2 regions of the Arthrobacter sp. PAMC 25486 genome follow, and region 1 is predicted to be linked to the other one. Evidence: predicted binding sites of a transcription regulator. Region 1 holds the regulator's gene; the other holds the start of a gene.
The links. Region 1 encodes LexA, which represses DNA repair genes until DNA is damaged. Its sites were predicted from a motif close to TCGAACANNTGTTCGA; they were not measured.

Region 1 (16,031 bases):
GCCCGCGCTGTGGCGCAAAGCGGCGGGGACGGCTTCATCGCTATCTCCGCAACACATGCCGCCGTGCGGCTGGCACAGGGCGTGGGCCGCCTGATCCGCTCAAGCGAGGACCGCGGCGTGGTGGCAGTACTCGACTCACGCCTTGCAAACGCCAGCTATGGGGGATTTCTGCGGGCTGCCCTGCCACCATTCTGGTCCACCAAGGACCGCACAGTTGCCCTGTCGGCACTGCAGCGGCTATCCGGCAAATAGCGGCACGGACATGCAGATCAGCTACGACGCGCCGGCAGACGCAGCTTATATCCGGCTTGGCGGGCCCCTCACGCCCGGGCAGGCAAGCCAGCAACTTCACTCAATTCAAACTCCGGGAGGTCGAGGCGAAATCACGTTGGATTTTGATGACGCCGGCCACCTGCTTGGAGTTGAGGTGCTGTCTGCCTCGGCTGTGCTCTCCCCGGAAGTGCTGGCGGCTGCGACAGCACTGGACTAAATAGCAGCTCAAGGGGTGCCGTTCTCCGCTGAAAAAATGGCAGCAATGGTGGCAGCAATGTAGAGGGCACCCCGCCGGGCGGCGGGGTGCCCTCTACATTGCTGCCACCAAGCTGGAAAGCCGAGCGGTTAGAGGCTGCGGAGCACCGAGACCACTTTGCCCATGATGGTGGCATGGTCGCCAAGGATGGGCTCATAGCGGGTGTTTTGCGGCAGCAGCCAGATGTGGCCGTCGCGCTGGCGGAACGTCTTCACCGTGGCTTCGTCTTCGAGAAGCGCGGCCACGATGTCGCCATTGTTTGCCGTTTTCTGCTGCCGTATCACCACCCAGTCACCGTCGCAGATGGCGGCATCGATCATGGAATCCCCCTGCACCTTGAGCATGAACAGCTCACCGCTGCCCACGATTTGGCGTGGCAGCGGCATGATGTCATCCACCGCCTGATCGGCCAGGATGGGTCCGCCGGCCGCTATGCGCCCGACAAGCGGCACAAAGGCGGTGTCCGAGGAACTGCTGAGTTCGGCAAAGTTCAGGCCGTTGGAACTGCGCAACGCCTTGGGGGAGCTGACGCCCTGAATCTCAACGTTGCCGTCGTCCAGGACGAGGGGGATGAGCACTTCCATGGCACGGGGCCGCTTGGGATCGCGGCGCAAGTAGCCGTGGCGTTCGAGCTGGGTCAGCTGGTGCGTGACACTCGACAGGCTGGCAAGCCCAACGGAGTCGCCGATCTCACGCATGGAGGGCGGATAGCCCTTGTCTGCAATGGAGCGCTGGATGCACTCAAGGATCTTCTTTTGCCGAACGGTGAGCCCCTTCATGCCGGCGCGGCTGGGTGCCTGGGGGATGCGGTGCGGTGGGTCTGGAAGCTCCATGATTCCGTAGGTCCTTTCGTGGCTGCGCTGAACAATGTCAGTGCCTGCTGGTGGACTGCATCTAGCGGCCAATCCTTGTTCCACAAGTTTAAGCCACATAGGTGCCAATTTCAAACATTTGTTCGATCAGGTCTTGGCAAGTGTCGTCCATAGGTGCTAAAACTGTACTAGTAGCCAAATAGAACATACGTTCTATCGAAGATATGAAGCATGGAATTTTGATCCTAGAGGTGTTGGTGGCCCTGGGCGCAGTTCCACAGCGAAAGGAGCAGACATCATGAATGCAATGGTTATCACGGCAACATCATTCAACGGCGGACGAGGCAACGGACACCTCGTCCGGCCGAACAGCCGCCCGTCCATTGCCGGGGGGCGCCGACTGCAGCTCACCCGGCGCGGCCGGCTCGTGTTCTTCGGCATCCCGGCGCTCGTCATGGCCGCCGCACTGCTGTTCATTTCCCTGGGCGTCTTCGTTGGCTCCATTGCCAGCCCGGCGCACGCATCGGCTCAATTCCCTGTGACTGACATGGCCGACTACGCCACTACGGTGACTGTCCTGCAAGGGGACAGTCTCTGGAGCATCGCTGGCGAAAGCAACCCCGCCCGCAATATTCGGGAGGTTGTCCAGGAAATTGTGGCCTTGAATGATCTCGGTGCGGGCGTGCTGCAGGCCGGCCAGCAGTTGTTCGTCCCGCTACCCAAGTAGCCCCCGGGACGCAATACAGATAGCCCCCGCACGGAATCCAGGTAGCCCAAGGCCGCCTCAGGGCGAGCTGAAGATGTCCGCCTGGTGTCACCGTTTCGAACTTTCACCGGCACAGCAATTAAGCTGAAGTCATGGATCAGTTCGAACTCTTAGCGCAATTGCCCCTCCGTGACGATCTTCGCGGCCAGCACCCTTATGGTGCGCCACAGATTGATGTGCCGATTCTACTGAACGTCAACGAAAACACCTTTGGCGTCCCGGATGATGCCAAGAAGGCAATTCTGAACGCGGTTGCGACGGAGCTGGACAACCTCAACCGCTACCCCGACCGTGAATTCACCGTCCTGCGCCAGGAGCTGGCAGCCTACCTGGGCCATGGGCTCAGCGAAGATAACCTCTGGGCCGCCAACGGTTCCAACGAGGTGCTCCAACAGATTCTGCAGGCCTTTGGTGGTCCGGGCCGGAGTGCCATGGGTTTCCCGCCCACATATTCCATGTACCCGCTGCTCGCCAGTGGCACCGGAACCGGCTATGTTGCCGGTGTGCGTGCACCCGACTACAGCCTCTCGGCAGAGTCCGCCGCTGCGCAGGTGCGTGAGCAGGCGCCCAACGTTGTCTTCCTCTGCTCACCCAACAACCCCACGGGAACTGCCCTGGGCCTGGATGTGGTGAAGGCGGTTTACGAGGCGGGCGAAGCGTCGCAGGCCATCATCATTGTCGATGAGGCTTATGCCGAGTTCTCCCACACCGGCACCGAAAGCGCCCTGGGACTTCTTCCGGGCCGCCCCCGGCTGGTAGTCTCCCGCACCATGAGCAAGGCCTTCGCCCTGGCCGGCGCCCGGCTCGGCTACCTGGCGGCAACGCCGGAAGTCACCGACGCACTGCGGCTTGTGCGCCTGCCCTACCACCTCTCCGCCATTACCCAGGCAACTGCAGTGGCCGCGCTGCGCAACTCCACCTCACTGCTGGCCAATGTTGAGTCGATCAAGGTCCAGCGCGACCGGATCGTGGCGGAACTGACCGAACTCGGGCTGACCCCCGCGCCGTCCGACTCAAACTTTGTGTTCTTTGGCGGGCTGGAAAACCCCCACGAGGTGTGGGAGGCGCTGCTGGCCGACGGTGTCCTGATTCGCGACGTCGGCATCCCGGGGCACCTGCGCGTAACCGCAGGAACCGAAGCCGAAACAACCGCGTTCCTCTCCGGGCTCCGCGCCATCCTTGCCGGCTAGCGCCCAGGTGGGTTCCGGCGTCGGAGGCTGAAAAGCGACCATCGGATGGACTGGTTGGGCAATAGCTGCCCCTCTCTCCTAAACTGGTGTTAAACACAACGACGTTTGTGCGCCTGCTGCTGCCCTGCACCGCTTGGCCGGTGGCGCACATGAATCTAAGGACTGCTGCAATGACTGAGACCATGCCCGGCCAGGGACGGAGCGCCCGTTTGGAGAGGGCCACGAGCGAGTCAAGCGTCATGGTTGAGATCAACCTTGACGGGACAGGGGTGTCGAGCATTGACACCTCCGTGCCGTTCTACGATCACATGCTCACGGCGCTGTCCAAGCACTCCCTGATCGACATGAACATCAAAGCCACCGGCGACACCCACATCGACGCCCACCACACGGTTGAAGATGTAGCCATCTCCCTCGGCGAGGTCTTGAAGGTCGCGTTGGGCAACAAGGCCGGCATCCGTCGCTTTGGCGAGGCCACCGTGCCGCTGGACGAGGCGCTGGCAAACGCCGTGGTTGACCTGTCCGGCCGCCCGTACCTGGTGCACAGCGGCGAGCCTGCAGGCCAGGAATACCACCTGATCGGCGGCCACTTCACCGGCTCCCTGACCCGGCACGTCTTTGAAGCCATCACGTTGCACGCCCAGATCTGCCTGCACATGACCCTCATCGCAGGCCGCGACCCGCACCACATCGTCGAAGCCCAGTTCAAGGCCTTTGCCCGTGCACTGCGCTCGGCCGTTGAAGCCGACCCCCGCGTTACCGGCATCCCGTCCACGAAGGGCCTTTTGTGAGCTCTGAAGCAACAACAGCCGTAAAGCCCACCGTCACCGTCCTTGACTACGGTTCCGGGAACGTCCGTTCGGCCGTGCGCGCCCTGGAACGCGCCGGTGCAACCGTCACGCTCAGCGCCAAGGCCGACGACGTGCTCAACGCCGACGGACTGGTGGTCCCCGGCGTGGGCGCCTTCGGTTCCGTCATGGATGAGCTGAAAAACGTTGACGCCCTGCGCATGATCGGCCGCCGCGTGGCCGGCGGGCGTGCCGTACTGGGCATTTGCGTTGGCATGCAGGTCCTTTTTGATGCCGGCGTGGAGCATGGCGTGCACCGTGAAGGCATGGGGGAGTGGCCGGGGACGGTTGAACTGTTGCCGGCCGACGTCGTTCCGCACATGGGTTGGAACACCGTCAGGGCGCCGGAGGGTTCCCTGCTGTTTGACGGTGTGGAGGAGGAGCGCTTCTACTTTGTGCACTCCTACGGTGTGCAAAAGTGGGACTTTGAGGTACTCCAGCCCAAGATGCGCCCGCCCATGGTGACCTGGTCCGAACACGGGGCGCCCTTCATCGCCGCCGTCGAAAACGGGCCGCTGTGCGCAACACAGTTCCACCCGGAAAAATCCGGCGACGCCGGAGCCCGGCTGCTGCGCAACTGGGTCACGTCACTGAGCAAGGCGGTGCGCTAATGTGGTCGTTGCTCCTGATGGGCCTGGCCGGCCTGCTCATTGGCGGGGCGTACACGTTTTATCAGCAAAAAGCAGCCCGATGGATCCCCATCAGCTTTGCCGCCCTCGCCGTCATGGCGCTGGTGGCCGCATACCTCTTTACCCAGTAGGAACCGGCACCGCCGCTTCCCCTTCGCAGTGAAAATTCACAGTACAAACGACGTTGAGGATCCCATGACCACCCCCATTTTGGAATTGTTGCCCGCCGTGGATGTCGCTGACGGCCAGGCAGTGCGCCTGGTTCAAGGCGAGGCCGGCTCGGAAACCAGCTATGGCTCACCCCTGGAAGCAGCGCTGAACTGGCAAAACGATGGCGCCGAATGGGTCCACCTCGTTGACCTGGATGCTGCGTTCGGCCGCGGCTCCAACGTGGAGCTGCTGCGTGAAATGGTGCAAAGCCTCACCGTCAAGGTTGAGCTCTCCGGTGGCATCCGCGACGACGCGTCCCTGGAAGCTGCGCTCGAACTGGGCGTGGGCCGCGTGAACCTGGGCACCGCCGCATTGGAGAACCCCGAGTGGACGGCCAAGGTGATCGACCGCTTTGGTGAGAAGATCGCCGTCGGACTTGATGTTCGCGGCACCACCCTGGCCGGCCGTGGCTGGACCAAGGAAGGCGGGGACATCTGGGAAGTCCTGGCCCGCCTCGAGGATGCCGGCTGCGCCCGCTACGTGGTCACCGACGTCACCAAGGACGGCACCCTGCGCGGTCCCAACGTGGAACTGTTGCGTGAAATGTGCACGCGCACGTCCAAGCCGGTGGTCGCCTCCGGAGGCATTTCCAGCCTGGAAGACCTCCGTGTGCTGCGCGAACTCGTAGGCGAAGGTGTTGAGGGTGCCATCATCGGCAAGGCGCTCTACTCCGGCCAGTTCACCCTGCCGGAAGCCCTCGACGTTGCAGGCCGCCGCTAAATCATGACTGAACTGCCCAAGAAGGCGCTGCCCGGACATATCGCCGCAGCCCTGGCCGGAGCCGGTGGCACCACCGACTCCGCCGGGCAGGCCTGGGCGGGCCGTGACCTGCCGGCGCAGGAAATGTACCATAACTTTGACGCGGACGACGGCGCCATGGACTCAGCGTTTGCCGCCGCCGTGGCGGAGCTCGCCGCAGGCAACGGCACGGAGGCGGCGGTCGTTGCCTCGCTGGCCCACGCACGCGTTTTTATCCCCATTGTGGCCCAGCTGGCCGAGCAAACAGTGGGGGAGAACGGGCTCGTCTCCGACAAGGAGTCGGACATGGCGCTCGTGACTTTGCAGGGCCCGGACGGGCGGCGGGCCCTTCCTGCCTTCTCCCATGCTGACGCCCTGACACGGTGGCATCCCGAGGCGCGGCCGGTGGCTGTCTATGCAGCCCGGGCGGCGTTGTCGGCCGTTGCCGAGGAAGCCCAGCTGATGGTTGTGGACCCTGGCTCACAGCGTCCGTTTGTGCTCCGCCGCCCCGCTTTGTGGGCCCTTGCCCAGCAAAACGACTGGCTGCCCAGCTACGCCGACCCGGCCGTTGCCGAGGTACTGGAGCGGTCAGTGGACGATTTAGGCCACCCTGCCGTGGTCGCCATTTCCGCCAGTGCAGGACAGGGCATACAATCCCATTGGGACACCGACACTGAACCGTCTGGACGGTTGGTATCGGGCGGCGGAACCGGACCGGAACTGTGCGTCACCCTCACCCTTTTACCCGGACTTGATCAGTCCGCGGTCAATGGTGTGCTCGAGCATTTACAAAACTTCTGGGCAGGCAATGAAGTCTTTGCCCACGCAGTCGATTCCGTCCAGCTTCGGCTTCGACACCAACAGACCTAGCCCGTCACAAAAAGCGCCGACGCTCTCTTGTGATGGTTCATAAGAGAGACCGGTTCCCACTGTGAATTTCGCCGCCTACCGCGAAATCCTTGCCCTCGCGCCCGTGCGCAGGCTGCTTATAGTTGCCATGTTTGCCCGCATTCCCCATGCCGCTGCCGGCGTGCTGCTGACCTTGCACGTGGTGGAGACCATGAATCTCAGCTACGCCGCTGCCGGCGGCATTGCCGCAGCCATCACGATCGGCATGGCCATTGGTGCGCCGTGGCGCGGCCGCCTTGTCGACATCTACGGATTGCGGCGGGCCCTGGTCCCCTCGGTAGTGGCCGAAGTAACCGTGTGGGGCATTGCACCGTTCCTGAACTTTCAATTCCTGGTGGTGGCAGCCTTCATTGGCGGGCTCTTTGCCGTGCCCATCTTCTCCGTGGTGCGGCAGGCGCTGAGCGTCATGGTGCCCACTGAACAACGCCGCACGGCCTACGCCCTGGACTCCATGGGCGGAGAGATCACCTTCATGATCGGCCCGGCAGCTGGTGTCATGCTCGCCACCACCACCCACACAGTGGTTGGCCTGGTCATCATTGGTGTCACCGCCTCCATGGCCGGCGTGTTCCTCATGTGGTTCAACCCGCCCACCCGAACCGGGCAGAAGGGCTCCTTTGTATCCATGGAAGCACCCGAGGTGCAACCGGAGGATGCCATTGAGAACCGGCCCGCCCCCAATCTCAAGGGCAGGAACATCTTTGCCCGCATCTGGGGCGGCACCCGGCATAACCTGCGATGGGTCAACATCGCCGTCCTGGCCATCCTGGGAACCTCGCTGGGCGCTGGCCTGGTCCTGGCCGGCACCAACGTGGGCATGGTCGCCGTCATGCGTGAAAATGACCTGGTGGGCGACCTGGGCATTGTGTTCATCTTCTGGTGCGGCGCCTCGATCGTCGGCGGCGTCATCTACGGCGCGCTCAAGCGCTCCATCAACCCGTTGTGGCTGCTCATGGCCATGGCCATCCTGATCATCCCCATGGGATTCGCAACGAACGCCTGGACCTTGGGGCTGCTCTCCATCCTGCCCGGACTGGTGTGCGCACCGGTTCTGACCTCAAGCGCCGAACACATTGCCGACCTGGTTTCCGAACGCCGCCGCGGTGAGGCCATGGGCTGGTACGGATCATCCATGACCATCGGCAGCGCCATGGGCTCACCCTTCGCCGGGGCCATGATCGACGGCATCGGGCCATGGGCGGGATTCGCCATCATCGGCCTCATCTGTGGTGTACTGGCCATCATCGGCCTGGTAGCCATGGCCATGTGGCGCCGGCACGGCAACACGATGGCGCAAGGTGGCGGACATGTACCGGGCGCCACCGTCGGCGACAACCTCGACGCCACCACCTGCGGCGACGACCTCGATGAACTGCTCGGAGAGCCGGATCCGGTCTAACTGGCTTTTAAACAATTCTGTGTGGCAGTTGTTGCATCAATAACAGCATCAAAAACACCCAAAGTCGGTCAATTTGATGCAATTTGATGTAACAACTGCCACACAGATTTTAAGGGGGTGGGGATTAGTTGACCGCTCCGGTGAACTTCTCGCCCGGACCCTTGCCGGGGGCGTCCGGGAACTCGGAGGCTTCGCGGAATGCGAGCTGGAGTGAACGCAGGCCGTCGCGCAACGGTCCGGCGTGCTGGCTGCCAATTTCGGGGGCGGCCGCGGTGACAAAGCCGGCCAGGGCGGTGATGAGCTTGCGGGCCTCGTCCAGGTCCTTCAGCGCTTCGGCGTCCGGTCCGGCAGCCAGGCCGCACTTGACTGCCGCTGCACTCATGAGGTGCACGGCCGCCGTCGTAATGACTTCAATGGCCGGAACTTCAGCGATGTCACGCACCACCGAAGCGGCCTGGGTGTCGGTCAAACCCTCTTCAGGGGATGACTCAAAGGTGTTGCGGGTGTCCGAATTATTATCTGAGCTACTCATACTGCTAAGCTTGTCATAGACCGACTCGATGCTGTTATTTATTCGTGTCCGAAAGACGAAAGTCACAGGACCCAAATAGTTGCGGCGAAGAGTTTGCAAGTGGAGTCCTCTCCCACCTTTCGACCCATTCCATGGCGTTGTCTGGTTTAGGTTGGCGTTTTCCTCCGGGAAGCCGGTGCATTCCCTCAGGGATGCCCACGCCCAATCTTCGAGGCCTCCATTGCATCAGCAAATGGGGGCCTTCTTCATTTTGCTGGTGGCACTCCACTTTTCTTATGCAACAGGAGCTACACATTAGCGAGCCACGCATCAATGATCGTATCCGCGTCCCCGAGGTGCGGTTGGTTGGGCCGGCAGGCGAACAGGTTGGGGTTGTCCGCATTGAGGACGCCCTTCGTTTAGCAGCTGAGTCTGACTTGGATCTGGTAGAGGTTGCGCCGACGGCCAAGCCGCCGGTGTGCAAACTGATGGACTTCGGCAAGTACAAGTACGAAGCCGCTGTCAAGGCTCGTGAAGCCCGCAAGAACCAGACCAACACCGTTTTGAAGGAAATTCGTTTCCGCCTCAAAATCGACAAGCATGACTACGAGACCAAACGCGGCCATGCGCTGAAGTTCCTCGGTGCCGGTGACAAGGTCAAGGCCATGATCCAGTTCCGCGGCCGTGAGCAGCAGCGCCCCGAAATGGGCATCCGTCTCCTGCAGAAGTTCGCCGAAGGCGTGGCCGAGGTCGGCATCATCGAGTCGAGCCCTCGCATTGACGGGCGCAACATGGTCATGGTCATCGGTCCGCTGAAGAACAAGGCTGAGGCCAAGGCTGAGGCCCGCCGCAACCAGCAGCGTGCAGACGCCAAGGCCCACAACGAGGCAGTCGCCAACGGCACGGCCCGCGTGGACGTGGACCGCGACAACAAGGCGCCCATGACGCAGTCATTGGCTGACCTGCTGCCCGACGGGCTGCACCTGAACGAGGACGCTCCGGCTCCCGCCGCCGAAACCGTCCAGGACGTCCCGGCTCCGGCCGAGGCCGCAGCTGAGACGGCCGCTGTATCGGAAGCTCCTGCTCCCGAAGCAGCCCCGGCCAAGGAGGCGCCGGCAGAAAAGCCGGCTCCCGCCGTCGTACCTGCCAAGGCACCTGTCAAGGCAGCGCCGGCAAAGGCACCTGCCGCAGCGAAGGCACCGGTGGCCAAGGCCCCCGCAGCCAAGCCCGCTGTTGCAGCAGCAGCCAAGCCGGTCGCCGCCCCGAAGCCCGTGGCTGCAAAGCCCATCCCCATGCCGAAGCCCATGGCCAAGCCCGCAGCTGTAAAGCCTGCTGCGAAGCCTGCCGCCAAGGCTGCAGCAAAACCGGCTGTCAAGCCTGCCTCTGCAAAGAGCGCACCGGCAGCCGAAACCCCCAGCTCAGCTGAATAAGGTTCATCCTTTTCAGCGGTGAATACACCCACACAGTGACCCAACCAGTCGCTGCAAGAGAACCACAGGCAGCGCCGGTGGATACGTAAGGAGACAGGTCCTCATGCCTAAAATGAAGACACATAGTGGTGCCAAGAAGCGATTCAAGCTGACTGGCTCCGGCAAGCTGCGCCGCCAGCAGGCCAACCGCCGCCACTACCTGGAGCACAAGCCTTCCAGCTTGAAGCGCCGCCTGAAGGGCGACCTCCTGGTCGCCAAGGCTGATGTGCGCAACATCAAGAAGATGCTCGGCATCTAATTTCGCAAGTCAATCGGTGAGATTCCCAGTTCCGGGATGATCACCATTCATCAAAGCCTTCCCCGGCATGATTGGCTTGGGATCTTTAAACTTGAAGGAGTACGCACGTGGCACGTGTGAAGAGGGCTGTAAACGCCCATAAGAAGCGTCGGGTTGTTCTTGAGCGGGCAAAGGGTTACCGCGGTCAGCGGTCACGCCTTTACCGCAAGGCCAAAGAGCAGCTGCTGCACTCGTTTGTGTACAGCTACGGCGACCGCCGCAAGCGCAAGGGTGACTTCCGTCGCCTGTGGATCCAGCGTATCAATGCTGCATCACGCGCCAACGGCCTGACCTACAACCGCTTGATCCAGGGCCTGAAGGCTGCTGAGATTGAGGTTGACCGTCGCATGCTGGCCGACCTGGCCGTCAACGACGCCGGTGCCTTCACCGCACTGGTGGCCTTGGCCAAGGCTGCACTGCCTGCTGACACCTCAGCACCGGTTGCAAAGTAGCGTTTAGTTTTTCTAAAGGAACGTCCAGTTCCTTGTTCATGAGCAGTGACTGCTAAAGTCCTAAGCATGAATGAACCCGGGCGCCCGCCAGCAGAAGCAATGACCAATCCTCGAGCAGATCGGGTGAGGGAGGTTGCCAAGCTGGTAGGGCGCTCGGGCCGTTTAAAGCGCCGCCAGTTCCTGGCTGAGGGGCCGCAGGCCGTCCGTGAGGCGCTGCGAGCCCACCACGATTGTCTGGCCGCCGGCGGCACTCCCGTCGTTGAAGCCCTGTACGCCACGGTCGAGTGCCTGAAGAAGTTTCCGGAACTGTTGGAATCCGCGTCCGCACCGGGGTCGCGCCTGCAGGTGCGGATCGCCAGTGAGTTGGTCCTGGCCGCCATGACGGACACCGTCTCGCCCCAAGGCGTGGTTGCCGTGTGTAACTTCGTGGACGTGCCCTTGGAGGAAGTCATTGCCTCCAAACCCAAACTGATCGCCATGTTGTGCAGGGTCCAGGACCCGGGCAATGCGGGCACCGTGCTGCGGGCAGCCGATGCCGCCGGTGCCGACGCCGTGATCTTCTCCCAGTCCAGCGTGGACATCTACAACCCGAAGGCCGTGCGCTCCACCGCCGGCTCCATTTTCCACCTGCCTGTTGTGCTTGGTGCAGACCTGGCCGAAGTGGTGGCAGCAGCCTCTGCGGCCGGTATTGGCATTCTCGCCGCCGACGGCTACGGCCAGCTGAATCTCGACCTGCTCCAGGACGAAAGCGCTGCACGGTCCTTTGACCAGGAAATTCCCGACGCCACCTATGACCTGGCCGAGCCCACCATGTGGCTCTTTGGCAACGAGGCCCAGGGCCTTGCCGGGGAAGAGAAAGCGCTGGCCGATCACCGCGTGGCCGTTCCCGTCTATGGTGCGGCAGAATCGTTGAACCTGGGCACCGCGGCCACCGTGTGCCTTTATGCCAGCGCCCGGGCACAGCGCCGCACGCACTGACGTTTGGCAGCGGGCTGTGATGCCCGACGGCGGTTGGTTGCTTGGTAGGTGAGGGTCGCCTCCCTGTGGGGTGCTTTTCCGCGGTGGGTTGCGCGGCCGCTTGCACGGCTGCCAGCAGGCTGCAGGGTAAACTTTTTTCGTGGACGCAGGGTCCACGCGGCCCGGCCCGCTGGTCCGCCCACGATTGAGGGGATTCCACTGTGTCACAATCGGGTGGCAGCAAGGCGATTATCGCCGCGCTGATAGCAAACTTGTCCATAGCCGTCATGAAGTTCCTGGCGTACTTTCTGACACTGTCGTCTTCGATGCTGGCGGAAGGCATCCACTCCCTGGCTGACTCAGGGAACCAGCTGCTGCTCCTGTTGGGCGGGAAGAAGGCCAAGCGGCAGGCAAGTCCTGAGCACCCCTTCGGCTACGGACGCGAACGATATGTTTACGCGTTCATCGTCTCCATCGTCCTCTTTAGCGTCGGTGGCCTGTTTGCCCTGTACGAGGCGTTCCAGAAATGGCAGCATCCCCACGGCATTGAAGGCCAATGGTGGTGGGTGCCGCTGGCGGTGCTGATCGGAGCCATCGGACTGGAATCACGGTCACTGTACGTGGCCATCCAGGAATCCAATGTGGCCCGCGGCAAGCGCAGCTGGATCCAGTTCATCAAGACGTCCAAGGCCCCGGAACTGCCTGTCATTCTGCTGGAAGACGTGGCGGCCCTGCTGGGTCTGGTGTTTGCGCTCTTCGGCGTGTCCATGACCCTGCTCACCGGAAACGGGATCTGGGACGCCATCGGAACCGGCCTGATCGGTGTGCTCCTGGTGTGCGTGGCCATCATCCTGGCCCTTGAAACAAAGTCCCTGCTGCTCGGTGAATCGGCGACGGTTGAAGATGTCCGCGCCGTCGAAGCGGCCCTGGTGGGCCCCGGTGTCAGCAAGATCATCCACCTCAAGACCATGCACCTTGGCCCCGAGGAGCTGCTGGTCGCCGCAAAGATCGCCATCGACGAGTTCGACACCGGCGCCCACATCGCCAGCATCATCAACGAGGCCGAGCGCCGCGTCAGGGCGGCCGTCCCCATCGCCACCGTCATCTACCTCGAGCCGGACATCTACTCGGCTGCGGCCGCTGCTGCAGAATCCGACGAGCTCAACGCGGTGCAGGATGCCGCCGCACCTGAGTCCGAAGCCCACTAACCCCTTCGAACGCGGGGGTGGGATTGGCCGAGTGCGCCAACCCCTGGTGCTGGTCACGATGGGAATGAACGACGCCGGCCCGCACCTGACGTGTTCCCTCTCCACCGCAGGGGCTGCTTTGGGTCCGCCTGCGGGGAGAAGGCTATGCGCCGTCCTGAGCCGTCTGGCAGCGCATGCGTAAACAGGCTTTGGTTGTGCGCCTTGGACGGGGGCTGGGTTTGCGCAGCTCGCTTGGCTGCGCCAGTGAAGGCGTCCTCGCTGCGCATGCATAAAGCTGAACTGGACTAGGCGCATGCGTGGCAGCAGCCCCGGCGTATAAAATAAGTCGAACTGGACTATGCACGTGCGCGGCCATAGCCCCGGCGTGTATGTCAAGAACTCAGGGAAGTGCGAGGCGCCAAGCGAGTCGGAACGCAGAGTGGAAGAACACGTCCCCTCTTTACCTTCCGCGCCTCCCGCACCTCGCAAGCTCGCGCCTCGAGAGCTCCGCAGGTCCTTTGTGCGCGGGGCCCCTCCGGTTCAAAGAAGTAACCCCAGAAGTGGACGTGAAACCGGCGAAATCTGGCCGGGTCAGGCCTTGGCGGCGCGGATCTTGTCCAACAAGCCGCTGAACAGGGCGATGCCCAGGCCCAGTACGGCCAGCGCCGCGCCCACGAGTGCCGGCGCCGTGTAGCCCCATCCCCAGGTGATGACGAGTCCGCCGACAAAGGCGCCCAGCGCGTTGGCCATGTTCAGGGCCGAGTGGTTCAGGGAGGAAGCGAGGGTCGGTGCGCCGGGGGAGACGTCGAGCAGGCGGGTCTGCAACGACGGAACAAGCATGGACCCCGAGGCTCCGATCACGAAGATCATGAGCAGCGCCATCCACTGGATGTGAACGCTCGCGGCGTAGATGACCAGGGTCACTGCGATGAAGCCCATCATGAGGTAGATGCTGCCCATGACGGACCAGTCGGCCATCCGCCCACCCACATAGCTGCCGGCCACCATGCCCAGGCCGTACAGTCCTACGATGATCGGCAGGAAGTCCGATGCGAAGCCGGCCACGTCGGTCATGGTGTTGGCAACGTAGGTGTACACGGCGAAGAAGCCACCAAAGCCGACCACGCCAACCAGTAACGTGATCCAAACCTGGCCGCGGCGCAGGGCGCTGAGCTCCTTGCGCAGGCTGGCATCCGGCTGCGCCTTCTGGGCGGGGACGAAGGCGTAAATGCACGCCATGGTGATGACACCGATGATGCCGACCAGGATGAACAGCCAGCGCCAGCCATATTGCTGGCCTACGAAGGTGGCGAGCGGAACGCCCAGGACGTTGGCCACCGACAGGCCCATCATGACCATCGAAATTGCGCGTCCACGCTTGCCCGGGGCGACCATGGATGCGGCCAGGACGGCTGCAACACCAAAGAATGCGCCATGGGGCAGCCCCGCAATAAAGCGGGTGACCAGGAGCGTGGCATAGTCCTGGGCCAGGACGGAGAGCAGGTTGCCCACAGTGAAGAGTGCCATGAGGCCCAATGCGAGGGTCTTGCGCGGCATCTTGGCGCTAATGGCCACGAGCAGGGGTGCACCAATCACCACGCCCAGCGCGTAAGCGGAGATGACGTGCCCGGCTGTGGGGACGCTGACGCCCACACCCTCGGCAACATTGGGCAGCAGGCCCATCATGGCAAATTCGGTGGTGCCGATGCCGAAGCCGCCAATGGCCAGCGAGAATATGGCCCACGCAATGACGTTCGAGGAGGCAGGCACGGTGTCGCGCCGGATTTTAAGCAAGGACATGGACTTTACTTTCGCAAGGTGGGTTTCCGGTTCCGCCGCGGGCGGGAGGTGCCGGCGCCACGGTGCGCAGCGGCTGGGGCATAACGATGCCGTGACTAAGTCTAGCGGCCGAGGGCCCAGCGCGAGTTGGTGAGTCGTGGGAGGCTGTTGGGTGCTGGTTCGATCTAGACTGGCGAGGTGACTTCCATGAAACAAATCGTAGGCGCGGCCCTGCTGGATTCCCTTGCACTCCCGGAAAAACTGTTGGCAGCCCGGCGCACTGCCCCGCCGGAATTTGCCGGCATGTGGGAATTTCCCGGCGGCAAGGTTGAGCCCGGCGAAAGCCACGAGCAGGCCCTGCACCGGGAATTGGCTGAGGAGCTGGGCGTCAAGGTGGGCTTGGGCGCTGAACTGCAATGTCCGACGTCGGACGGCTGGCCCTTGAATGCCAGGGCCGCCATGCGCGTGTGGCTGGCTGAGGTGAACGAAGGCACTCCGGAACCGCTTGAAGACCATGACCTCTTGCGGTGGGTGGAGTTGGGTGGCCCTGCCATCCTGGAACTTGACTGGATTCCGGCGGACCGCCCTATTGTGCACGCATTGGTGGCGTTGACCACTGGCGGGGAATCCGCCACGGAATAAATGCCGGGCTGGGTGTTGAAAAGATGCCCCGCTGTGCCAGACTGGGTTCTGAAGACCCCAAGGAGGTTGTGCCATGACGAACAGCAATCACGACGAACAAGCCCCCTCTGGCGCCAGCGAAGAAACAAAAGAGAAGTTTCGCCAGGCCCTGGAAAACAAGAAGAACAAGCAGCACGGCAGTGTGGAAGCAAGCGGCGGCGCGAAGATCAACGCAACGCACGGTGCGGCCAGCCACAAGCGTGAATTCCGCCGCAAGAGCGGATAAGACCCTCGCTGCCCCGGCCTAGAACAAGGTGGGGGCCGCGTTGGCCAAGGCGGGGACCCTCAACGGGGTTCCCGCCTTATTGCTACCCGGGGTGTGACGGAATCCAGCCGGGCCGGCGCCCTGCTGTGGCATGATTCCGGCGGGGTACACAGCCTCTTCGGCCCGCGGGTCATGGATGAAATTTTGGGGGCCAAAGCCGTGGCGGGACTTGGCCCCGTTCACTGCGGAGGCCAGCCATTGACGGTATTCCTTGGACGCGTACGCACCCGATCCGTAGAGGCGCTGGTAGCGTCCCACGAGTGCGGGATGCTCTCTGGCCAGCCACTGCATGAACCATTCGCGGGTTCCCTGCCGCAAATACAACGCGCCCGCGCTCACGCCGGTGGCACCCGCCGCTGCCAGTGCAGCAAAGAGTGCATCGAGGGCCTCCTCTGAATCCGT
Region 2 (16,031 bases), 2.1 Mb from region 1:
TGGTCATTGAGCACCCTGGACACGGTTTGTGCCGAAACACCTGCAGCTGCCGCGACATCACGCATTGCAGGGCCGCGGGTGTTTTGCGGATCAGGCATTCTTGTCCTCAAGGGTGGTTGGGCAAGCCGCGGAAGGGTGCAGCGGATGGGAACGGATTCAACTATAGGCCCATTTGTTTGCCTGTAACATGGCGCCAATATTTACCCAGATGGCCAGTCGCTTTCGGCGGGGCCGCACGGTAATATGTGAGTGTTATCCATAACAGAACGTCTTTCATTTCGTCTCGAACCAGTGCCAGGAGTTTAGTTGTCCACGTCTGCCACCCTGCCCGGGGAACAAGTCCCCGGCGTTGCGTTGTCCGAAGCACCACGAACTACTGCCCAGGCATTGAGCTATGGCGATCGCAAGCTCTACAAGAATGGGCAGCCGCACCGCGTCATCGCAGGAGCCATTCACTACTTCAGGGTCCACCCTGACCAGTGGCAGGACAGGATCGAGCGTCTCGTGGCGATGGGTGTGAACACGCTTGACACTTATGTCGCTTGGAATTTCCATCAGCCCCACCAGGACAAATCTCCGGACTTCACCGGTTGGCGGGACCTGGCCCGCTTCATCACCTTGGCTGGCGACGCCGGACTGGATGTCATTGTGCGCCCCGGCCCGTACATCTGTGCCGAGTGGGACAACGGTGGATTCCCGTCCTGGGCCATCTCCAATCCCGAGATGACCTTGCGGTCCTCCGACCCCTTGTTCACCGGCGTCATCGAGCAGTGGTTCGACCACCTCCTGCCCGTCATCGAGCCGCTGCAGGCTAGCCACAGCGGACCCGTCATTGCCGTGCAGATCGAGAATGAGTACGGCAGCTACGGCGACGACAAGGACTACCTGCGCTGGAACCGCCAGGCCCTCCTTGAGCGCGGCATCACTGAAATGCTGTTCACGGCCGACGGCGGCACGGACTATTTCCTTGACGGCGGCTCCCTGCCTGATACTTGGGCAACGGCCACCCTGGGTTCCCGAGGCCCCGAAAGTGACGAAGTGTGGCAGCGCAGGCGCCCGGGCGAACCCTTCTTCACGGTTGAGTTCTGGAACGGCTGGTTTGACCACTGGAGCGAGGAACACCACACCCGTGACGCCGTCGAAGCTGCGGCCGAGGCGAAAAAGATCCTGGACGTTGGCGGCTCAATCTGCCTCTACATGGCCCACGGCGGCACCAACTTTGGCCTGTCCGCAGGCGCCAACCATGACGGCGCCATCCAGCCAACAGTCACCAGCTATGACTCGGACGCCCCCATCGCAGAAGACGGCCGGCTCACGGCAAAGTTCCATGCAATGCGGGAGGCATTCTTTGCCGCCGCGGGCCGGGAACTGACGCCCGTGCCCGAACATCTGGAGAGGCCGGCACCCGTGCTGACTTCCGCCAGCGTGCCCTTGAGCCGCGGCACGACGCTGCTCGATTTCGTCCGCGCCGCGGAGCCCGTAAGCAGCATCAAGCCACTGTCCTTTGAACAATTGGGCCTTGACCGCGGCCTGGTGCACTACAGCGCAAAGGCCGTCCTGCCCGCCGGTGAGGCAACCATCAAGATTCGCGGACTCCATGACCGGGCCCAGGTTTGGGTGGACAACGCATTCGCTGGCGTCCTCAACGATGCCAACGGCGCAGACGGCCTCAAGGTCACCACCGGGGGCGGCATGGCCCGGGTGGAAATCCTTGTCGAAAACCAGGGCAGGATCAACTACGGCCCCCTTTTTGGCCAAGGCAAGGGAATCCTCGACGGCGTCCTGATCAACCAGCGCTACGTCTTTCACTGGGAACAACGCCCCATCGAACTGGAACTGCCGCTGTCCGAACTGCTTGCCGTCGGCGCCACGAAAACCCCTGCCGCCACGGACAGCCAGCCCGGAGCTGACTCGAGTAGGGGCTTCTTTAGCGGCACCCTGCACGTGGATGCCCCGGCTGACACGTATTTGGCGCTTCCCGACTTTGGCAAGGGCTTCGTGTGGGTCAATGGATTCATGCTTGGACGGTACTGGGAAATTGGTCCGCAGCTGACACTGTACGTTCCTGCACCCCTGCTCCGCACCGGCGAAAACAGCATCACCGTCCTTGAACTTGAGCACGGCGGGACGCAGGCACAGCTTCACGAAGAACCCACTTTGGGTCTTGTGGGGGTAACGTATGTGGAGGATTTGGGATAACGGGCAGGACTGAGGAGTGGGTGGCGGTGCGTCATAAGGTAAGTGCCGCTCTCTGCACGGCAGTTCTGTTGCTGGCCACCGCCTGCACACCCGCGCCCATCGTCACCATTCCCAGTGCTTCCCAGTCGGTGGGCCAGGCGCCGCTCATCGTGGGAATTCCTGAAGTGCCCGACGGCGTTTTGCCCGCCGAGGGTGCCTTGCTGGCGCACGTATACGCTGCCGCGCTGAACGCCGCGGGCCTGAAGTCCTCCGTCGCCGAGGCGCCAGCCAAGACAGGTACTCTCGTCTCAGGGCTGACGGCGGGAAGCTATGACGTTGCCCCGGCCTACTCCCGGCTGGTCTTGTCCGAAGTGTCATCAGCGCCCGCTCCCGCCGACCCCGGTGAGGTGCTCTCGGAATTGGCGGCCGCACTGCCGGCCGGTGTCATTCTGATGGATGCCACCAAGGCAGAAGACCGGGACAACATGGTTGTCACGGCCGTCACCGCGGAAAAGTACAAGCTCAAGAGCATCGCCGACCTGGCCAAGGTCTGTGACAAGTTGACCATGGGTGGCTCTGCAGACTTCAAGGGCAGCACTGGTGGCCTCCCAGCATTGGATCGCGACTACAAGTGCGTGCCGAAAGCCTACGAATCCCTGCTGCCAACCCTGGCTACCAGCAATGACGGCATCGTCTGGTCACTGTTGCGCGATGACATTCAGGTGGCTGACATCCACAGTTCATCACCGGCCATTGCGGACAATTCGCTGGTTGTGCTCTCCGACCCCGAACAGTTGTTCGTTGCCCAAACCATCGTGCCCTTGGTGGCAAAAGACAAGCTCAGCACCGACGTGCAGGACTTACTGAATAAGGTCAGCGCCGCCATGAACACCGAGGAGCTGGCCAACCTCAACCGGCTCTCGCAAGACCGCCACTATGGGGACGACTCAGAGGTAGCCGAGGCATGGCTGGTGCAAAAAGGGCTGATCAAGGCCAGTTCTTAGCTATTGGCCTTGCCGTGTGAGGCATGTGTGGGCGCAATTTCAGGCCGGCGTGTGCCATATTGGGTAAATGGCAGAAATTACCCAGTCCACCAAGCTTCACAACGTTCTCTACGACATCCGCGGCCCCCTGCTGCAACGTGCGCAGCAGATGGAGTCTGAGGGGCACAGAATCCTCAAGCTCAACATTGGCAATCCTGCGACCTTTGGTTTTGAAGCTCCGGATGCCATTTTGGTGGACATGATCCGCCACCTCCCGCATGCCCAGGGCTACACGGATTCACGCGGCATCTTCTCCGCCCGCACAGCAGTAGTGCAGTACTACCAAACGCGCGGCATCCAGAACATCCACGTGGATGACGTGTATCTGGGCAACGGTGTCAGCGAATTGATCACCCTGTCCCTGATGGCGTTGCTGAACAATGGCGACGAGGTGCTCATTCCCGCACCGGACTACCCGCTGTGGACGGCATCCGTCAGCCTCGCAGGAGGCCGGCCGGTGCACTACATCTGCGATGAGGACAGCGACTGGTGGCCGGACCTGGAGGATCTGGAAGCCAAGATCACGCCGAAGACCAAGGGCATGGTGATCATCAACCCGAACAACCCCACAGGTGCCGTTTATCCTACGCACGTCATCCAGGCCATGGTGGACCTAGCACGCAAGCACAACCTCGTGGTCTTCTCCGATGAGATCTACGAGAAGATTCTGTACGACGGCACCGAATTCACCAACACTGCTGCGTTCACCGGTGACGACGTGCTGTGCATGACATTCAGCGGACTATCCAAGGCCTACCGGATTTGTGGCTACCGTGCGGGCTGGCTGGCCATTTCAGGACCGAAGGCCGAAGCCGCCGACTACATAGAGGGCATCAACCTCCTGGCCAACATGCGACTCTGCGCCAATGCACCGGGGCAGCACGCCATCCAAACCGCGCTTGGCGGACACCAGAGCATTGAAGACCTGATCCTGCCCGGTGGCCGCCTGCGTGAACAGCGCGACATCGCCTACCGGCTCCTGAACGAGATCCCGGGCGTCAGCACAAACCAGGCCCAAGGCGCCCTGTACCTGTTCCCCAAGTTGGATCCTGAGGCGTACCCGATCAAGAGTGATGAGAAATTTGCCCTTGACCTGTTGGAATCACAAAAGATACTGATTTCACACGGCACAGCCTTCAACTGGATTCGACCGGACCACTTCCGTCTTGTCACTTTGCCCAACGTCAAGGACTTGGAAGAGGCCATCGGCCGCATTGCGGAGTTCCTGAGTACATACAAACCCTAGGGAAAGGCTTCACCATGTCATTGCCCATTGGATTCACCGACCACCCGGCCGATCTGCTGCGTGTTGGCCAGGGTTTCTCCCTGGCCGCCGCGCCCACTGATGCCGCCCCCGGCTACTCAGGCAAGAAGATCGACGGCGCCGAGACCTTGGCTGAGCGGGCACCGGTGCTTGCACAGCTGCAGGAGCAGCTTTTTGCCGAGAGCCGGTTTGGCGGGCAAAAGTCAGTGTTGTTGGTGCTGCAGGCCATGGATACCGCAGGCAAGGGCGGGGTCGTGGGCCGTGTGGTGGGTGCTGTGGATCCCCAAGGCGTGAAGTTGAAGTCTTTCAAGTCCCCGACCGAGGAAGAAAAAGCGCATGATTTCCTGTGGCGGGTGCGCCCCGCAGCGCCGGAGCCGGGCATGTTTGGCGTCTTTGACAGGTCGCACTACGAGGATGTGCTGATCCACCGGGTCCATGGCTGGGCTGATGAGCAGGAGCTGGAGCGGCGATATGCGGCGATCAACGACTATGAACAGGAGCTCGTTGACTCCGGCACCACCATCGTCAAGGTCATGTTGAACATCAGCCAGGACGAACAGCTTGAACGGTTGTCTGCCCGGTTGCACGACCCCACGAAATACTGGAAGTACAGCCCCACAGACCTGGACGAGCGCCAATACTGGCCGGCGTACATGGACGCCTATCAGCGGGTTTTCGAGAAAACCAGCACCGAGCACGCGCCGTGGCATGTGGTTCCGGCAGACAAGAAATGGTACGCCCGCATGGCGGTGCAGGAACTGCTTATCAAGGAGCTGGGCGGTCTGAACCTGCAATGGCCTGCCGGTGACTTTGACGTTGCCGCGGAAAGGGCCCGCCTCAAGGACGCCTGACCTCATTCCAGTAGCCCGCAGAAAACGACGAAAATACGTGTTTTGAGCGTTATTTTCGCTGTCTTCTGCGGGCTAGTTGCTTGATTCGCCGAGCGGCCAATGGAGCACGGGGAAAAACTCTGCCAGGGCTTCGACAATGCTGATGTCCTGGGTTGTCCTGCCTGCAAGGAAAATGGCCTTGCGGTGCCGGTTGGGCACCACGTGCCCGCCGCCGGCCACCGTGTACAGCCGAACCGGGGCCCGTCCTTCCTGTTCGAAGGAGGTGGCCGTGACGGAGGTCCGCCCGCTTTCGCGCCGGTGCGGCAGGACCTTGTGTGACGGTGCCGAGGTGATGTTGTTGCGTGTAGCAAAATATTGGGCGGTTTCCGGGGCTGAGGGTCCCCTTTTCCTGCCAATGAAACGGCCAAACCAGCCTTCGCCGCCATACGGCACCACGAGGTCGTGCGTTCCGTGGACAAGCATCACCGGTAACGGCAGCCGCTGGTCGGCGAAGGCCAAGCCTGGCCGGGGGAGGGTGGCGCCGATGATGGCAGCGCCATCGAATTTATCGGGGATTTCATGGATCAGCCGGATGAGCAGTTGGCCGCCGTTGGAGAATCCGGCAATGATGACGGGCACGGGGCCGTGGAGCGTGCGGAAAAGATCAGCGAGGGCTGCCATGACGGCAACATCGTCCGCGGCGCGGGGCGCCGCACTGTTGTGGTTCCACAGCTTGTTCACACCCTCGGGGTAGACCACAACAGTCGGGCCGTGGAGTGCCAGCAGGTCGAAGCTGTTGCCGCTGTAGGACCGCACCGCCTGCCCCGTTTGGCTTGAGCCGTGCAGCACCATCAGCACGGCGGACGGGGGCACGCCCTCCGGCAGCTCGGGGTTCAGCAGCAGGAAGGACCGCAGCCGGCCACCAACCCTGATCTGCTGTTCCATGAGGCCGCCCGGCTATGCCGGGCCGGACCCTTCGCTGGTGGACCGGGCGGCGTCCAGACGGGCCTTGGCACCCTCGAGCCATTCTTCGCAGCGCTTGGCCAGGGCCTCGCCGCGTTCCCATAGGGAAAGGGAGTCTTCCAGGCTTGAACTGCCAGCCTCCAGCTGGTTGACCACGTTCATCAATTGTTCGCGGGCCTGTTCGTAGCTCAGTGCTGCGATGTCTGCGGGAGTCTCTGTCTGGCTCATGGTGTTTCCTTTGCTGCTGTGGCGGCGCGCGGTGCGCCGGGATGAACGGGATGAAAAGACGGCTGGGTGTTAGTTTCCTGTGGCGGTGAAGTCGCCGGCGGCGACCCGGATCCGCAACGCTGCTCCGCTGTTGACCTGTTCGGGGTCCCGTACAATGCTGCGGTCTTCAAGCTGAACCACGGCGTAACCTCTGTCAAGGGTTTTTTGCGGCGACAGCGCCCTCACCTGGGCACGGAGGTGGGCCAACTGGTCGAGGTGCCGCCCCACCTGGGTGCGCACGGCGGTCCTGGCGCGCCCGCCCAAGGAGGCAACGTCGTCGTACTTGCTGGTGAGCATCAAATGGGGGGTGGCCATCACCGGGCGGGAACGCAGAAAGCTGAGCCGTTCGAATTCACGGTCCAGGAGGTCCTCAATGCGGCGGTTGAGCTGCGCCCGGGCCTGACTGATGCGGCGCAGCTCCTCACTGACGTCGGGAACAATCCGCTTGGCGGCGTCGGTGGGCGTTGACGCGCGAAGGTCGGCCACCTCATCCAGCAGCGGACGGTCGGCCTCGTGCCCGATGGCACTGACCACGGGAGTCTGGGCGGCGGCAACGGCGCGGATGAGTGATTCGTGGCTGAACGGCAGCAGGTCCTCCAGGGAGCCGCCGCCGCGGGCGATGACGATCACGTCGACGGCGGGATCGGCGTCAAGCTCGGCCAGCGCGCCAATGACGGCGGTGACGGCGTTGACGCCCTGCACGGGGACCTCGCGGACCTCAAATTCGACGGCGGGCCAGCGCAGTGCGGCGTTTTGCAGCACATCCTTCATGGCATCCGAGTTGCGGCCCGTGATCAGCCCAATCCGGTGCGGCAGCAGGGGCAGCTGTTTCTTCCGGCGCGGATCGAAGAGTCCCTCGGCGGCCAGGGCCTGGCGCAGTTGTTCGATCCGGGCCAGCAAATCGCCCAGGCCAACGGGGCGAATATCCTGCCCCTGCATGGACAGGCGGCCCGTCTTGAGCCAAAAATCCGGCTTCAACTGGGCAACCACCCGCGAACCACGCTCCAGCGGCGCCTCCAGCCGGCTCAACACCGAGCCCCAGATGGTCACGCTCAAGGACACCTCGGCGTCAACGTCACGCAGCGTTAAATAGCTGACGTTGGCGCGCTTGTTGAGTTCGATCACCTGGGCCTCCACCCAGGCGGGCGGAGCCTTCTCGATGTGGGCCTTGAGTTTCTGGCTGAGCAACTGCAACGGCCAGGGGTTGTCGGGGGAGGTTTCTGCCGCCGTGGCTGCAATAACCTTGCGCTCCGGTGTTTCCGCCATTGTCAGATCGCCGTCCTTCATTTTGGTGATTCGCTGTGCCGGACCACCTTGAAATAACTCTATCCGCAGGCACTGACACTGGCGCACCGTCATCCACAGGCATGCACTAGTGTGAGGAACCATTGTTCGTAAATTTGTCGATTTGGGATGGTTCATGCGCACTACCTTGTCTGCGCTGCTGGTTATTTTATCCTTGCTCGTGGCCGCCGTGGCTGGTCCCGCACTGTGGCTGCAGCGCAACGTCGCCGACCAGGCAGGCTTTGTGGCCCTGGCCGGACCGTTGGGCAGCAACAAGGAATTCCAGGAGGGCCTCACGGCGATGCTGGTCGCGCAGTCGACCGCATCGTTGAACCTGCCACCGCAACTCAACGAACTGGCCGGTGCTGTCATCAACTCTGCCACCCGGAACCTGTACACCGATCCCGGCTATGCGGCTGCCTGGACGCAAACCCTGCAGCGTAGCCACCAGCTCACCTTTGACGCGGCCGGGAACACGGAAATCGAAGGCGATGTGCTGCTGGACATCGCGCCTCTGCTGGGCCTGATTGCCGCCAATGTGGGCGCCGACCTCGGCATCAACCTGCCCGTGCCGCCGGATGCCGTGGTCAGTGTTGAACAGCCGAAAGTTGCCTCGCTGTTGCCCATGGTGACCATGCTGGGAGGGTGGAGCGGCTGGCTTGTGTTCATCGCCGTGGCCCTTCTGGTGTTAAGTGTCATCGTGGCACGACGGCGGGGCCTTACCCTTGTGCTCGCAGGCGTGGGACTCGCCGCCGTCGCGCTTGTGTGGCTGTTGGCGTCAAGTTTTGTGCAGACCGTGCTGGCAGGTCTGGCTGTGGGGCCGGAGGTGGCCCAGCAGGTGGGCGTCGAGCTGGGGACGCTGGCGCGGGCGAGTTGGCGTGGCGGCATCAATGCCACCTTCGGCATCGCCGCTGTTGTGGCGGTGGCTGGTGTTGCAACTCTCGTGGTGAAGCGCAGACGCACCACGTAGGATGGTGGCTATGAGCACCACTGCTGTTTCCTTGTCCATGCCCACCGTTCCGCGCCGTCGCAAATCACCCGAAGAGGTGGCTGCAGCAGCCCCGGTGACCGGGGAAAAGCGGGTCCTGCTCGCCGCACCGCGCGGCTATTGTGCAGGCGTTGACCGGGCGGTCATCGCGGTGGAAAAGGCCCTTGAACACCACGGCGCACCCGTTTATGTGCGCAAGCAGATTGTGCACAACGTCCATGTGGTGTCCTCGCTGGAAGCCCGCGGTGCCATCTTCGTGGAAGAAAACGAGGAAGTTCCCGAAGGCGCATTGGTAGTCTTCTCAGCCCACGGCGTCTCACCGGCAGTCGTCCAGTCCGCAGCGGACCGCGGCCTGCGCACCATCGACGCCACCTGCCCCCTCGTGACCAAGGTGCACAAGGAGGCTGTGCGTTTTTCCAAGGAAAACAAACACATCCTGCTGATTGGCCACGAAGGCCACGAGGAAGTGGAAGGTACATACGGGGAAGCGCCCGAAAGCACCACCATTGTGAACAACCCTGCCGAGGCGCGCACCGTCCAGGTTGAGGATCCGGAGAACCTGATCTGGCTGTCCCAGACCACGCTTTCCGTCGATGAAGCCATGGAGATTGTGGAAATCCTGCGCGGGCGGTTCCCCAAGCTGCAGGACCCGCCCAGTGATGACATTTGTTATGCCACCACCAACCGCCAAGGTGCCGTCAAGGAGATCGCCCCTCAAGCAGACTTGGTGATCGTGGTGGGCTCTGCCAACTCCTCCAACTCGGTGCGACTGGTGGAAGTTGCCCTTGAATACGGGGCAAAAGCCTCCTATCGCGTTGATTTTTCCCACGAAATTGACGAGACCTGGTTTGAAGGCGTGGCCAGCGTGGGCGTTACCAGCGGAGCGTCGGTGCCGGAGGTTCTAGTCAAGGACGTGCTGATGCTTTTGGCCGACTACGGCTACGCATCCGTGGAGGAAGTGGTCACCGCCAAGGAAGACATCTTGTTCTCCCTGCCAAAGGAACTTCGCGCCACCATGAAGGCCGCCGGCGATCCCGACTACAAGGGCGTCAAGAGCTCCAACCTGCTTTGACCGTCAGTCGAAGCCGGATACTGGGGCCTGCATGTCTCAGGCGCCATCCGCACAACTGACAGCGGCCACTGCCTTCGCCACGCACGCCGTCGAAAATGCTTGATGCCGCCGAAATATTGGCGACGTCCAGCAATAACGACGGCGTGATCGGCTCACCTGACATGTCCGAGGATCACTTCCATCCGCGGGCAGCTCCGGCTGCCGAGAGTGGGGTAAACCCGCAGGTTTCTGGACGCGTCTAGTCGAGAATGGTGGAAATTCGCGAGAAGGGCGGGACTTTGACGGCTTCTGACGAGTTTTCACCATTCTCGGTGAAAACAGGTTGCCTGATATGCGGTTTGGGGTCACTCTCGGAGAAACACGGGCTCTCAGGCGCAAGTGTCCGCCACGAACGCGGAAAGGCTCTACGAATGAGCGAGGGGCGGACGTGGGGCGGACGTGGGGATTAACTAACTGGCCGCGTCAAACTCCGGTGCCGTGAGCGTGCGCGGTGTGACTTCCACTTGGGCGGGGGACTCCAATGTTTTGGGGTCCAGCGCGTTGAGCTTGCGTGCCGTGGGCAGGACTCTGGCCTCGAGTGTTCCCACCAGCTTGTTGTACCGGTCGACGCTGGTTTTCAAGGACACCCCCACAGCCGAGACGGCCTCGCCCATGGTGCCGAGGCGGGTGTAGAGCTGGGCTGAGAGTTCAAAGAGTTCCTTGGCGCTTTCCGTCAGGACATCTTGGCGCCAGCTAAAGGCGACAGATTTCAAAATGGCCATGAGCGAGATGGGGGACGCCAGCACCACGTTCTTGCTCATCGCGTAATCCAGAAGGTCCGGATCTGTCATGAGGGCTGAGGACAGAATGGACTCCACTGGCACAAAACAAATCACCAGCTCGGGCGAGTTCAGCGCCGAGGTCCAGTACTGCTTGCCGGCAAGGGCATCAATGTGGGCCTTGACCGCCTTGGCGTGGCGGGCTAAATGGTGGGCTGCGGCACTCTCTGTTGTGCCGCCGTCGTGCATGGACTCAGCGTCATGAGCATTGAGGAAAGCCGTCAGGGGAACCTTGGCATCCAGCACCAGCTCCTTCCCGCCGGGGAGACGGACAACCATGTCGGGGCGGTGGATTCCATCATCGGTGACGGCGTGGACCTGCTCATTGAAATCGACGTGGGACAGCATACCGGCAGCCTCCACCACACGGCGCAGCTGGACCTCGCCCCACCTGCCGCGGGCACTGTTTGAGCGCAGCGCCGAGGCGAGCGAGGATGTGGTGGCCAGCAACTTGGCATCCGCATCCTTGGCTTCACGCAGCTGTTCGGCGAGCTGGCCGTACTGCTCCACGCGGTCGCGCTCCAAGAAGGACACCTGGCGCTGGACGGCATTGAGTTTCTCAGCCACCGGCCCCAACGCAGCCAAGACATTTGAGTCCGAGCCCTGCTGTGCCGCCAGCGCATGGTTTTGCGAGCTGAGCAGCCGGCGCTCGGCATCCGCGGCGGCGAATTCCGCGTTCAGGGCGGAAGCCCGCTCATGGGCCGCGTCAGCTTCCTCATACGCTCCGCGCAACCTGCCCAGCAGCACCCACGCCGCCGCAGCTGCACCGAGGACAAGCCCTACGACCAACATTAAAATTGCTACAAGCCACCCGAATTCGTTCATGAAACCACCTTCCCATGAGGCTCTGACATTCTAGGATTCGGAGCAAAAGGGGCGAACAAGCATAAACCCCCGCCAAACGGTAGAATCACTTACCGTGGCTCTTACTATTGGCATCGTCGGACTGCCCAACGTCGGCAAATCAACCCTTTTCAACGCACTGACACGCAACAACGTGCTCGCAGCGAACTACCCGTTCGCCACGATCGAGCCCAACGTTGGTGTTGTCAGCCTGCCCGATCCCCGTTTGGCACAGCTGGCCAAGATCTTTGGATCCCAGCGCCTGCTGCCTGCCGTGGTGTCCTTCGTGGACATTGCAGGCATCGTCAAGGGTGCCTCGGAAGGTGAAGGCCTGGGCAACAAGTTCCTGGCCAACATCCGCGAGGCCGAGGCGATCGCCCAGGTCATCCGCGTGTTTGACGACCCCGATGTGGTGCACGTTGACGGCAAGGTTGATCCCCGCTCCGACATGGAGACCATCAACACCGAGCTGATCCTGGCCGACATGCAGACCATTGAAAAGGCCATCCCGCGTGTTGAAAAGGCCGTCAAGCTCAAGCAGCGAGAGGCCGCAGAACTGAACGCCATGCTGGCTGCCCAGAAGGTCCTTGAGCGCGGCGACACCATTTTCTCCTCCATCAAGAGTGACAAGCTGGAGATGGAGCACCTGCAGGAGCTCGGCCTGCTCACCGCCAAGCCGTTCATCTACGTGTTCAACGTTGACGACGCCGTTCTCGGCAACCCTGAGCGCCAAGCCGAGCTGCGGGAACTGGTGGCCCCGGCCGACGCGATCTTCCTTGACGCCAAGTTGGAGTCCGACCTCGTTGAGTTGGACGAGGACGAGGCCCGCGAAATGCTGGAGATGAGCGGCCAGGAAGAGTCTGGCTTGGACCAGCTGGCGCGTGTCGGCTTCCACACCCTGGGCTTGCAGACCTATTTGACGGCCGGCCCGAAGGAAACTCGCGCCTGGACCATTCACCGGGGCGACACCGCCCCGCAGGCTGCCGGCGTCATCCATACCGACTTCCAGCGCGGTTTCATCAAGGCCGAAGTTGTCCACTTCGATGACCTCATGGAGGCCGGTTCCATGCACGAGGCGAAGGCCAAGGGCAAGGTGCGCATTGAAGGCAAGGAATACGTCATGCACGACGGCGACGTGGTGGAATTTAGATTTAATGTTTAGAATCGCTTCGGTCTAGGCCGTAAGAAATGCCCGGAATGCTTTGGTATTCCGGGCATTTCTGTACCTGATGTCAAGACGTCCATGGCGAATGTACAAGCAGCGCTGGGGATAAGGGATCGTCCTGGAATCTGGACTGATGGCCACCGGAGGTCTTTGCCGTTCGGGAGCGACCGCGCGGATTGCGCAATAGCTTCTCGTTCTGTGAAGCCCGAGGCATTCAGATGTCTGGCAGTAGGAAACGGCGTCGCTGGAAACCGCACGCCGCGAGGGGTTGGTTTGTGCGACTAGATGGTCGAATTGAGATTCAATGTGTTATTGAGTTCCCGTTCAACGTCTTGGTGACCCGTGCTGAATAGCCGCGCTTGTTATGAAACGATGTATGTGAACACACGCGTCTACCGGCAAATTCAGTCCCAGCTGGACGCGCGAAGGGAGCGCTGATTTGTGAGTTGGAAGGGTCCGATTGCCCTTTTTACGGCATGGTTTATCCACGACATTGAGGAAGCATTCGCGTTCCCTGCAACCAGCGATCGACTCGTCGACCGCACGGGTATAAAACAGCTCAGGATCACGCCTCACCAGTCATGGATGGCTGTTGCTCTGATGGGGACCCTCGTAGCGGCGGCTTGTGGCCGTGGCGTGCGTACGGGCGGCAAGTCGAAAATGTATCGGGCCGTTGCCGCCGGACTGGAAGCCCACGTCGCGTCTCACCTAATCGCTTCGATTGCACAGCGTGGATACACCGCGGGTGTTGCTTCGGCACTGCCGGTGATGTTGCCCGGGGCGCTCGTCGCGCGTCGCGAACTTTACCGGGATGGCGTCAGCTTGCAGTTCCGTGACACGGTCAACGGAGTTGCTATGCTCCTCCCTGCCGCGCTGGTGTGCCATGTGGTCGCACGCTTGGTCCGTAGAGCTCCTACTGCCAGGAACTGACCGTAACGGCAAGGTGACCGTCCAACGTGAGCCGGGTATGTGCGGCGACGTGGTTGAATTCCGTTTCTATGTGTAATTAAATTCTGATCTAACGTCTCGGCCCACGAAACCATCTGTGCAACCTTGATCCGTCGTTCGGTGCTCGTAACCATAGTCGTCCGGTGATCCTATTGTTAGTCTCAGAACATGATCCAGAACGTTCATCAGCGATACGTCCGTGCGAGCGCTGAATCGGTCGGAGACTTGCTGGACTCCTTGTCGACTAAGCATGACCGGTTGTGGCCCCGTGGACAATGGCCGTCGATGAGACTGGACAGACCGCTTGGTATCGGCGCATCTGGAGGGCACGGGCCTGTGCGCTATGTGGTGGATGCGTATGAGCCAGGGCGATCCGTAAGCTTCCAATTCACTGGCCCATCGGGGTTTCATGGCTATCACGCATTTACTGTTTCGGAGACTGCGGATGAGGCAACTGTGTTGCTCACGCATGAATTGATGATGACCGTCACGGGGCCGGCGAGGGTGACTTGGCCTCTCTTCTTTCGGCCGCTCCATGACGCTCTCATCGAGGAGAGCTTTGACCGAGCTGAATCCGAGGTAGGTAATCCGCCGGAGGTTCCTGCAAAGCGCCCGCTATGGACGAGGACCCTTCGGTTGGTGACGTCATTGCCGAGAACGGGCCCATCCGCATGATCCATGCCGAACACAGGTTCGGGCCCGACATTCGATGGTCCCAGCTGTCGCGAATAAGACGTCCTGGATAGCGTGCTGGTGGGACGATTGGGAGGGACGCGGTCGGCGACCTGGGGTTGCGATCACGAGTGGCCTGGGTAGAGGTTGGTATGTGCAGGAATGCGGTGGAGTTTAGATTCAATGTGTAGTTGAGCTCTGATCCGATGCTTGGCCGTCCCACTGGCGGCCGCTAGTGATATACTCAACCCACTACATCCCCCACGCCTCTCCACGATGCGCACTTGGGGGATTTTTCTATCTCCAGGACTCCGGTCATGGTGAGGTAATTGCTGTGGGTCGTTAGGCGTTGTTCTTGATTTTGTAGCTCAGGATGAGCGCGGTGCCGGGGTAGCGAGTTTCAGCGCTGTTCAGGTGCTCGCAGAGCTGGGCAGCGGCCGCTGTTTTGGCCTTGGTGGGCAGCGGGTCCAGGCTGATGGTCAGGACGCCGGGCTTGGTGGTGTCGATGTCGCCGGGCTGGTTGAAGATCTGACGCATGAGAGCGTGGGCTTCCTGGCTGGCACGCCGGTAGCCGGTGTTGGTGCGGATCTCCCTGGCGATGGTCATCGCGGTGTTGTAGGCGGCCATGCGGATGCCGGTATGGATCAGTTTCACCTCGGTATCCAGGACCTGCTGGCCCGGGTTCAACTCCCCGAGACGGAGTTTTGCAGGGATGGCTTTGTGGGCCTTCTCCGCCGCGATCAATGCGTTTTCGGCTTCCCAGAGCGGTGCCATGGCCTGGTTGTGCATGTCACTGGTGACCGTGACGGCCAGTTCCGTGGAGCCTTCTGCCGGGGTTTTCAGCGCCATCAGGTTCGTCTCGGCGATCGCAGCGGCCTCGGTGTGGGCATTGCGGGCGGCGACGACTTTTTGGTAGGCCTTGGCCTTGGCAGGGTTCGGCACCATCCGTTCCTCATTGTCACCGGTGCTGGTGTAGGAATCGTGGGAGTCGAGCTCGAAGTGCATGCGGGCGTAGCGGAACTGGTTCTCCTGCCGCCACCTGTTCCCCATTCGATACACGACCTCCCCGGCACTCATGGTCGTATCGGTGGTGAGGATGTGGATTTGCCTCGTCCCGCTGCCGGTGGTGCCCACGATCCGGCTGATCTGCCGGATCTCAAAGACCTCCCCGCTGGTCTTGGTCGTTGCCAGGGGCAGGTCAACGAGCGTGTCAGCAATCGACCAGGTCCTCTCTTCACCGTGCTCCTCGGTGAAGGTGGCCTCCTTGAAGAGATCTTCGGTGATGTCGTTGGTGGTGCCTTTGCGCCAGGTAAGCACATCAAAACCAGCCGCATGCATGTGCTTGAACAACGCCGGTGACCAGCCACCCCTATCGAAGCCGACCAACACGCGCCGGTCATCCCCAACAGCAGCACGGAGTTCGGGCAGGAGGTCGCGCAGTTCGGCGGCCAGGGACGCACCGGGTGCGGCCATGACGACGAAGACGGGGGCACCATTAGCGTCGGTGACCCAGGTTTCCTCGGTCGCCGGGACCGGGAACTTCAACCTCGTGGAGTAGAGTTTCCCGATCTTCTTCGTGCCTTGGTAGGCGCGCACATGCCCGTCAACATAGAGGATCGCGGCCAGGTCCTCCCCACCAGGGCCGGTGCCGGCCAGGAGGTGTTTGGCCAGGGCGGCGATCAATTCCCCGGCTTTG

Region 2: the regulator LexA is predicted to act here: its motif matches at 12,993-13,008, upstream of art_RS23315 (HXXEE domain-containing protein).

Annotation. Positions count from the first base shown of each region.
Region 1 covers NZ_CP007595.1:4,529,257-4,545,287, forward strand. Annotated here, with positions in the region: gene art_RS20325 (ATP-dependent DNA helicase) at 1-252, shown strand, start outside; gene art_RS20330 (DUF2283 domain-containing protein) at 263-490, shown strand; gene lexA (transcriptional repressor LexA) at 619-1,308, opposite strand; gene art_RS20340 (LysM peptidoglycan-binding domain-containing protein) at 1,640-2,068, shown strand; gene art_RS20345 (histidinol-phosphate transaminase) at 2,200-3,297, shown strand; gene hisB (imidazoleglycerol-phosphate dehydratase HisB) at 3,468-4,088, shown strand; gene hisH (imidazole glycerol phosphate synthase subunit HisH) at 4,085-4,756, shown strand; gene art_RS22630 (hypothetical protein) at 4,756-4,905, shown strand; gene priA (bifunctional 1-(5-phosphoribosyl)-5-((5-phosphoribosylamino)methylideneamino)imidazole-4-carboxamide isomerase/phosphoribosylanthranilate isomerase PriA) at 4,970-5,704, shown strand; gene art_RS20365 (SseB family protein) at 5,708-6,592, shown strand; gene art_RS20370 (MFS transporter) at 6,654-8,030, shown strand; gene art_RS20375 (DUF1844 domain-containing protein) at 8,155-8,562, opposite strand; gene infC (translation initiation factor IF-3) at 8,838-9,971, shown strand; gene rpmI (50S ribosomal protein L35) at 10,075-10,269, shown strand; gene rplT (50S ribosomal protein L20) at 10,377-10,760, shown strand; gene art_RS20395 (RNA methyltransferase) at 10,827-11,738, shown strand; gene art_RS20400 (cation diffusion facilitator family transporter) at 11,939-12,925, shown strand; gene art_RS20405 (MFS transporter) at 13,496-14,704, opposite strand; gene art_RS20410 ((deoxy)nucleoside triphosphate pyrophosphohydrolase) at 14,882-15,325, shown strand; gene art_RS20415 (DUF5302 domain-containing protein) at 15,399-15,590, shown strand; gene art_RS20420 (Rv2578c family radical SAM protein) at 15,609-16,031, opposite strand, start outside.
Region 2 covers NZ_CP007595.1:2,006,963-2,022,993, reverse strand. Annotated here, with positions in the region: gene art_RS09255 (LacI family DNA-binding transcriptional regulator) at 1-98, opposite strand, end outside; gene art_RS09250 (glycoside hydrolase family 35 protein) at 307-2,199, shown strand; gene art_RS09245 (ABC transporter substrate-binding protein) at 2,226-3,182, shown strand; gene art_RS09240 (pyridoxal phosphate-dependent aminotransferase) at 3,250-4,467, shown strand; gene art_RS09235 (phosphate--nucleotide phosphotransferase) at 4,482-5,336, shown strand; gene art_RS09230 (PHB depolymerase family esterase) at 5,409-6,260, opposite strand; gene art_RS09225 (exodeoxyribonuclease VII small subunit) at 6,273-6,506, opposite strand; gene xseA (exodeoxyribonuclease VII large subunit) at 6,576-7,832, opposite strand; gene art_RS09215 (hypothetical protein) at 7,966-8,799, shown strand; gene art_RS09210 (4-hydroxy-3-methylbut-2-enyl diphosphate reductase) at 8,810-9,889, shown strand; gene art_RS09205 (DNA recombination protein RmuC) at 10,339-11,532, opposite strand; gene ychF (redox-regulated ATPase YchF) at 11,627-12,712, shown strand; gene art_RS23315 (HXXEE domain-containing protein) at 13,157-13,645, shown strand; gene art_RS09190 (putative transposase) at 14,678-16,031, opposite strand, start outside.